Regions from separate parts of the Acidovorax sp. GW823-FHT05D11 genome, predicted to be linked through region 2. Evidence: riboswitches for the same ligand, from Rfam matches in the RefSeq annotation. Region 2 holds a riboswitch; the other holds the start of a gene.
The links. Region 2 has a riboswitch for S-adenosylhomocysteine ahead of ahcY (adenosylhomocysteinase). Riboswitches for the same ligand answer to the same signal wherever they lie in the genome.
Positions count from the first base shown of each region.

Region 1: linked by a shared signal. The riboswitch ahead of metH (methionine synthase) and the one ahead of ahcY (adenosylhomocysteinase) in region 2 are both predicted to bind S-adenosylhomocysteine.

Region 1 is NZ_CM179502.1:265,514-269,930, forward strand. It holds gene AC3RCE_RS01235 (IPTL-CTERM sorting domain-containing protein) at 1-1,567, shown strand, start outside; S-adenosyl-L-homocysteine riboswitch at 1,597-1,703, shown strand; gene metH (methionine synthase) at 1,755-4,417, shown strand, end outside.
Region 2 is NZ_CM179502.1:4,799,580-4,803,996, forward strand. It holds gene AC3RCE_RS22025 (TlyA family RNA methyltransferase) at 1-461, opposite strand, end outside; gene ahcY (adenosylhomocysteinase) at 575-2,008, opposite strand; S-adenosyl-L-homocysteine riboswitch at 2,083-2,162, opposite strand; gene AC3RCE_RS22035 (DUF2855 family protein) at 2,225-3,322, opposite strand; gene AC3RCE_RS22040 (TetR/AcrR family transcriptional regulator) at 3,401-4,063, shown strand; gene AC3RCE_RS22045 (SDR family oxidoreductase) at 4,147-4,417, shown strand, end outside.

The DNA of each region.
Region 1 (4,417 bases), 1.0 Mb from region 2:
GACCTACACCATCACCGCCAGCAATGCAGGGCCGGACCCCGCCGTCGGTGCCACGGTGGCGGACACTTTTCCGGCCGTGCTCACCGGCACCTGGACCTGCGTGGGCGCGGGCGGCGGCACCTGCACGGCGGCGGGCAGCGGCAACATCAACGATGGCGTCAATCTGCCCGCGGGCGGCTCGGTGACTTACACGGTGAGCGCCGTGATCAATGCGTCTGCGACGGGCACGCTGACCAACACCGCGACGGTGACGTCTGCCGTGAACGACCCCAACCCAGCCAACAACAGCGCCACCGACTCCGACACGCTCACGCCACAGGCGGATCTGTCCATCACCAAGACCGATGGCGTGACCACGGCCGTTCCGGGCGGATCGGTGACGTACACCATCACCGCCAGCAACGCGGGGCCGTCCAATGCGTCGGGGGCCGCGGTGCTCGATACCTTCCCTGCCGCGCTCACCGGCACCTGGACCTGCGTCGGCGCGGGCGGAGGCACCTGCACGGCGGCGGGCAGCGGCAACATCAACGACATCGTCAACCTGCCCGCGGGGGGATCGGTCACCTACACGGTGAGCGCCACGATCAGCGGTTCGGCGACCGGAACGCTGGTCAACACGGCGACGGTGACAGCGCCGGGCGGGGTGACCGATCCCAACCCCGCCAACAACAGCGCCACCGACACCGACACCCTCGCGTCGCAAGCCGACCTGGCCATCACCAAGACGGATGGTGTGACCACGGCCGTTCCGGGCGGCTCGGTCACCTACACCATCACCGCCAGCAACGCCGGCCCATCGAACGCCGCAGGCGCGGGCGTGGTGGACACCTTCCCCGCCGCCCTCACGGGCACCTGGACCTGCGTCGGCGCGGGCGGAGGCACCTGCACGGCGGCGGGCAGCGGCAATATCAGCGACACCGTCAACCTGCCCGCGGGCGGCTCGGTGACCTACACCGTCAGCGCCACGGTGAGTGCGGCGGCCACGGGAACGCTGGTCAACACGGCGACGGTGACGGCGCCGGGCGGGGTGACCGACCCCAACCCGGCCAACAACAGCGCCACCGACACCGACACCGTCACGCCGCAGGCGGATCTGGCCATCACCAAGACGGACGGCGTGACCACGGCCACCCCGGGCGGCTCGGTGACCTACACCATCACCGCGAGCAATGCCGGGCCCTCCGGCGTCGCTGGGGCAACGGTGGCGGACACCCTGCCCGCGGTGCTGACCGGCACCTGGACCTGCGTGGGCGCGGGCGGCGGCACCTGCACGGCCTCGGGCAGTGGCAGCATCAACGACACCGTCAACCTGCCCGCGGGCGGATCGGTGACCTACACCGTCAGCGCCACGGTGGGCGCGTCGGCGACGGGGACACTGGTCAACACCGCGACCGTCGCGGCCCCAGGTGGCGTGACCGACCCCAACCCCGGCAACAACAGCGCCACCGACACCGACACCATCGCGGCGGCCCCGAGCGCGATTCCATCCCTGTCGGAATGGGCGCTGTGGCTGCTCGCCGGCCTGGTGCTGCTGGCCGCGCTGGGCCAGCGCCGCCAGATGCGCTGACCGCGGGCGGGCCAACTACAATCGGCCCCTGGTCCAAGGAGCGTTGCAGCGGCTTGCCGTGCCCTGGTGGGGCATGGCGGCTCGTCAGGCTTGGGCCGCGCATCCCTCAGTACATTGACAACGACGCTCACCTGAACCCCCTTGTGCCGCGCAGGTGAGCCTTATGTCAGATTTGTCCGTCCCCCCCATGAAGTTGTCCGGCCTGGAGCCTGTCTCCATTGGCGAGGGCACGCTGTTCGTCAACATCGGCGAGCGCACCAACGTCACCGGCTCCAAGGCCTTCGCGCGCATGATTTTGAACGGCCAGTACGAAGAGGCCCTGGCCGTGGCGCGCCAGCAGGTGGAGAACGGCGCCCAGGTCATCGACATCAACATGGACGAGGCCATGCTCGACAGCAAGGCCGCCATGGTGCGCTTTCTGCAGCTCATCGCGTCCGAGCCCGACATCGCGCGCGTGCCCATCATGGTGGACAGCTCCAAGTGGGAGGTGATCGAAGCCGGCCTGCGTTGCGTGCAGGGCAAGGGCATCGTCAACTCCATCTCCATGAAGGAGGGCGTGGACAAGTTCAAGCACGAGGCGCGCCTGGTGCGCCGCTACGGCGCCGCTGCGGTGGTCATGGCGTTTGACGAAAAAGGCCAGGCCGACACCTACGAACGCAAGATCGAAATCTGCGAACGCGCCTACCGCATCCTGGTCGATGAAGTGGGCTTCCCGCCCGAAGACATCATCTTCGACCCCAACATCTTCGCCGTGGCCACCGGCATCGAAGAGCACAACAACTACGCCGTCGATTTCATCGAGGCCGTGCGCTGGATCAAGCAGAACCTGCCGGGCGCCAAGGTCTCGGGCGGCGTGTCGAACGTGTCGTTCAGCTTCCGGGGCAACGACCCCGTGCGCGAGGCCATCCACACCGTGTTCCTGTACCACGCCATCAAGGCGGGCATGGACATGGGCATCGTCAATGCCGGCATGGTGGGTGTGTACGACGACCTGGAGCCCGTGCTGCGCGAGCGCGTGGAAGACGTGGTGCTCAACCGCCGCCCCGACGCCGGCGAGCGCCTGGTCGAGATCGCCGAAACCGCCAAGAGCGGCGCCAAGGACGAGAGCAAGAAACTCGAATGGCGCGGCACGCCCGAGCACCCCAAGACCGTGGGCGAGCGCCTGTCGCATGCGCTGGTGCACGGCATCACCGACTTCATCACCGAGGACACCGAAGAGGCCTACCGCGAGATCCTGGCCAGGGGCGGCCGTCCGCTGCACGTGATTGAGGGCCCGCTCATGGACGGCATGAACGTGGTGGGCGATTTGTTCGGCGCCGGCAAGATGTTCCTGCCCCAGGTGGTGAAAAGCGCGCGCGTGATGAAGTCCGCCGTGGCCCACCTGATTCCGTACATCGAGGAAGAAAAGCGCCAGGACGAACTGGCAGGGCGCGACGTGCGCAGCAAGGGCAAGATCGTCATCGCCACCGTCAAGGGCGACGTGCACGACATCGGCAAGAACATCGTCACCGTCGTGCTCCAGTGCAACAACTTCGAGGTGGTGAACATGGGCGTGATGGTGCCCTGCCACGAGATCCTGGCGCGCGCCAAGGTCGAGGGCGCCGACATCGTGGGCCTGTCGGGCCTGATCACCCCCAGCCTGGAAGAAATGCAGTACGTCGCGGGCGAGATGCAGAAGGACGAGCACTTCCGCATCAAGAAGATCCCGCTGCTCATCGGCGGCGCCACCACCAGCCGCGTGCACACCGCCGTGAAGATCGCGCCGCACTACGAAGGCCCCGTGGTCTACGTTCCCGATGCCTCGCGCAGCGTCAGCGTGGCGCAGAGCCTGCTGGGCGACGGCGTGCAGAACTACGTGGACGAGCTGAATGCCGACTACGACAAGGTGCGCATCCAGCACGCCAACAAGAAGGCCACGCCCCTGTGGCCCCTGGCCAAGATCCGCGCGAACAAGACACCCGTGGACTGGTCCGCCTACCAGCCCGCCATGCCACGTGCGCTGGGCCGCCGCGTGTTCAAGAACTTCGACCTGGCCGAGCTGGCCAGGTACATCGACTGGGGCCCGTTCTTCCAGACCTGGGACCTGGCCGGCCCGTACCCCGCCATCCTCACCGATGAGGTGGTGGGCGTGGAGGCCACGCGCGTGTTTGCCGATGGCCAGGCCATGCTGAAAAAGATCATCGAAGGCCGGTGGCTCACGGCCAGCGGCGTGATGGCGCTGCTGCCCGCCAACAGCGTGAACGACGACGACATCGAGTTCTACACCGACGACACCCGCACCGAGGTCGCCATGACCTGGTACGGCCTGCGCCAGCAAGCGGAAAAGCACACCATCGACGGCGTGACCCGCCCCAGCCGCTGCCTGGCCGACTTCGTGGCGCCCAAGGAAAGCGGCATTGCCGACTACGCCGGCATGTTCGCCGTGACGGCGGGCCTGGGGATCGAGAAGAAGGAAAAGGCCTTCATCGACGCGCTGGACGATTACTCCGCCATCCTGTTCAAGAGCCTGGCCGACCGCCTGGCCGAAGCCTTTGCCGAAGCCCTGCACCACCGCGTGCGCACCGACCTGTGGGGCTATGCCGCCGGCGAGGCGCTGAGCAACGACGACATGATCGCCGAGAAGTACCGCGGCATCCGCCCCGCGCCCGGCTACCCCGCCTGCCCCGACCACAGCGCCAAGAGCGAGCTGTTCCGTGTGCTGCAGTGCGAAGACATCGGCATGACCCTCACCGAAAGCCTGGCCATGATGCCGGCGGCCAGCGTGAGCGGCTTCTACATCGGTCATCCGGATGCCGTGTACTTCAACGTCGGCAAGATCGGTGAAGACCAGTTGCACGACATGGCGCAGCG
Region 2 (4,417 bases):
GAGAGCGCGTCCTCGCACGCCTGCTGCAGCGCCTCGGCGATCAGCGAGCGCGCATTCACGCCCTCGACGCAAACCACCCGCAGATCGCTGCGCAGCCGCTCGTGCAGCTGGCCATGGCCCACGTCCACGCCGACGACCTGCGCCGCGCCCTGCTGCAACAGGCAATCGGTGAACCCACCGGTGCTCTGCCCCACATCCAGGCAGCGCAGCCCGGCCACGGGCAGGCCCGTGGCCCGCAAGGCGCCTTCCAGCTTGAGCCCGCCGCGCGAGATGTACTTGGCCTCGGCATCGTCCAGCAGCTTCACCTCGGCCACGGACGGGATGTCATCGCCGTTCTTGGCCACCTTCTGCCAGGGCGCCAGCGGCGACAGGCGCCACTCGACGCCTGCAGCAATCAGCCGCTGTGCCTGCGAACGCGTGGCCGCATGGCCGGACTCCACCAAAAAAACATCTGCGCGCATGCGTCACTCTCTCGTCAATCGACGATGGATTTCATAGCCAAAATGGCTTCTACCGCCTTATCCACAAGCGCTGGCCGCTCCCAAAAAAGGAGCAGCAACAGCCACCCGCACGATCAGTAGCGGTACGTGTCGGGCTTGTACGGGCCTTGCTTGGGCACACCGATGTAGGCGGCCTGCTCGTCGGAAAGTTCCGTGAGCATCGCGCCCACCTTCTTGAGGTGCAGGCGCGCCACCTTCTCGTCGAGGTGCTTGGGCAGCACGTAGACCTTGCCGTTCTCGTAGTAGTCGCTGTGGGTGAACAGCTCGATCTGGGCGATGGTCTGGTTGGCGAAGCTCGACGACATCACGAAGCTCGGGTGGCCCGTGCCGCAGCCCAGGTTCACCAGGCGGCCCTTGGCCAGCAGGATGATGCGCTTGCCGTCCGGGAAGATCACGTGGTCCACCTGGGGCTTGATCTCTTCCCACTCGTACTGCTCGAGCGTCGCGACCTGGATCTCGTTGTCGAAGTGGCCGATGTTGCAGACGATGGCCTGGTCCTTCATGGCCTTCATGTGGTCGTGGGTGATCACGTCCTTGTTGCCGGTGGTGGTCACGAAGATGTCGGCCTTGTCGGCGGCGTATTCCATCGTCACGACCTTGTAGCCTTCCATCGCGGCCTGCAGGGCGTTGATGGGGTCGATCTCGGTCACCCAGACCTGGGCGCTCAGGGCGCGCAGGGCCTGGGCAGAGCCCTTGCCCACGTCGCCGTAGCCGGCCACGCAGGCCACCTTGCCCGCGATCATCACGTCGGTGGCGCGCTTGATGCCGTCCACCAGCGACTCGCGGCAGCCGTACAGGTTGTCGAACTTGCTCTTGGTCACCGAGTCGTTCACGTTGATCGCGCGGAACATCAGCGAGCCCTTGGCCGACATTTCCTTCAAGCGGTGCACGCCGGTCGTGGTCTCTTCGGTCACGCCGATGATCTGCGCGCTCTTGCGGCTGTACCAGGTCGGGTCCACGGCCAGCTTGGCCTTGATGGAGGCGAACAGGCAGGTTTCTTCTTCGCTGGTGGGGTTGGCGATCAGCGATGCGTCCTTTTCGGCGCGCTTGCCCAGGTGCATCAGCAGCGTGGCGTCGCCGCCGTCGTCCAGGATCAGGTTGGGGCCTTCGCCTTCGGTGCCGGCGGGGCCGAAGTCAAAAATGCGGTGGGTGTAGTCCCAGTATTCGGCCAGGGTCTCGCCCTTCACGGCGAACACGGGCGTGCCGCTGGCGGCAATCGCGGCGGCGGCGTGGTCCTGCGTGGAGAAGATGTTGCACGAAGCCCAGCGCACCTCGGCACCCAGGGCCTGCAGCGTCTCGATCAGCACGGCGGTCTGGATCGTCATGTGCAGGCTGCCGGTGATGCGGGCGCCCTTGAGCGCCTGCTTGGCGGCGAATTCCTCGCGGATGGCCATCAGGCCGGGCATCTCCGTTTCGGCGATGCGGATCTCTTTACGGCCCCAGGCGGCCAGGCCGATGTCGGCAATGATGCAGTCGGTGTTGACCGGGGCGTTGACGCGTGCGTTCATGATGGTGTGCTCCAAAGCATGTTTGAAAGACCACATTCAGCGCGGGGATGAGACGGAAGGCTCACCACACGAGAAGTGGATGAGCGTCGTTGCTAGATGACTCCGAGCCTCACGCCCCGCCAGTGCTGGGGACGCTGCAACGCTCCTCGGATCGGCGGATTATAAAAGCAAGTGCGGGAGGCGAGGGAGCGCCCCGCCTCGATGCCTTGGGCCGCGCTACGGCGCCAGCACGACCACGTGGCCTTCCTGCGGATCGATGCGGCCCGCATGCAGGTCCTCGACCAGGGCCTGCGCCGCCGCGAAACCCTGGTGTTCGCGCACCCGCATCCAGGGCTGGTGCGCGCTGCCGACGCGGTCGATGAACGCGCGCTGGGCGGCATTGAACTTCTGGTTGACCACCTCGGGGCCCCAGTCCGCATTGCGCTTCCTGATCTGCACCGGCGCGAAATAGAACACGGGCGCGGGCCCCGGCAGGGCCGTGTCGCGCAGGAAGTGCGTGTTCTGCGCCGACCCCGCATAGCAGTCGTACACCAGGGCATCGCCCAGGTGGTGGTGCACCTGCGAGCGCAGATCCTCGTCGCCCGAGAAATCGACATACAGCGTGGGCACACCGGCATCCAGGGCCTCCAGCTCACCATACGCCACCGTGCGCTGGTAGCAGCCCAGGCCCTGCACGAAGGCACTGTTGCGCGGCGCGGTGAGCCCCACGCGCTCGATCTGCCCGGGCCCCTCCAGGCAGAACGCAGTGCCGTAGGCCGTCTTGCTCGATGCGCTGGAGAACAGCAGCCGCCGCGCGCCGAAAAATCCGTTGTCCTGCAGGAAGTCCGCCAGCATGAACGACGTGATGAACAGCGGCCGCACCAGCATCTGGTAGTTTTCATCGCCCGCCCGGTATGCCGGGTCGGCGCTGGTGCGCGTGTACTGGTTGTAGGCCGAGGTGAGCGACTGGCGGTGCTCCGCGCCGTCGTAGAAGCCCCGGGCCGTCACGCGCACCGGCGCCATGCGCACATGGCTCGCAATGGGCCAGTAGCCGTAGAAGCGCTCGCCCACGGCCACGCCCTGCACGTCGGAGGCCACCACGTCGGCAAAACCCCACACGGGCATGTGGCCCCAGCCCGCTTCGCCCGTGGGGAAAAAGTCCCAGTACTTCATCGCGTCGCCAAAGGCGGCGTAGGTGATGTTGTTCGTGGTCACCGCCACGCGGTCCACGCGCAGCAGGGCCTCGCCGGGCTGCAGTGGAGCAAGGGGGAGCTCCTCGGTGCGGGTGTGATTCAATGCATTCCTGTCGGTCAACAGGCGGGTGAGCAGCGTCATGGAAAGTCTCCGTTTCAAGGGTGAAAAAACACTCAGGGCACTGTATGGCGCCCTGCCGCCGCGTGGGTTCGGAAACCGGTGAACCCGCCGCGCAAGACCCTTGCCGCCAGCTCCAGCGCGGCCCCCAGGCCGCTCAAGCGCCCCCGCCAGGCCCGGGCGCGCTTCACGGTGCAGGCCATCTACGACGCCTTTGTTCGGATTTGGCAACGCGACGGCTGGGACAAGCTCACCACGCGCAACGTGGCGCTGGAAACCGGCATTTCCGTCGGCACGCTGTACGACTATTTCCCCAACAAGACAGCGCTGCTGTCGGGCTATGTGCGCCATTGCGTCGAGGCCCTGCTCGCCGCCATCGACCGCGAGGCCGTGCAGCCCGAGGGCCTGCCATGGACGCAGCGCATCCACCATCTCGTGCGCCTGGTGTGCGGCGTGGATGCGCCCGGGCTGCCGCCCTTCCACCCCGACATGCTGGCGCTGGAGGCGCAGATGGCCGAGCCCCGGCACCACCGCCGCGTGCACGAAGAGCTGGCCGCCGCCTGGGGCCGGGTGATTGCCGCCTGCACCGACTTGCCCCGCCCGCCCGGGCAAGCACTGCTGCAGGCGCTGCACCTCTCGGCCTGGGGTGGGCGGCGCTATGCGCTGCTGCTGCAGCTCGATCCCCCCGCCATGCGGCAGTGGGCCGACGGTGTGGAGCAACTGTGCTGCGCCGCCATCGTGCAGGCCGCCAGCGCGCCGGGCTGAAGCCCTGTCACCTGCGCGGCTGCCTTGCCCCGCGGGCCGCCCGACACTGGCGCCCTCACCAAAAAACACAGACGGAGCACTGCATGGACCCCAAGGACAAGGTCATCATCGTCACCGGCGGCGCCAGCGGCATCGGCCGCAGCATCGCGCGGCGTTTTGCGCAGGAAGGCGCCCGCGCCGTGGTCGTGGCCGACCTGCACCTCGCGCCCGCGCAGGCCGTGGCCGACGAGATCGGTGGCCTGGCCGTGCGCTGCGATGTGTCGAAGGAAGCCGACATCCAGGCGCTGGTGGCCACCACGCGCGAGCGCTACGGCCGGGTCGATGCCTACATCTCCAACGCCGGCATCCTGGGCC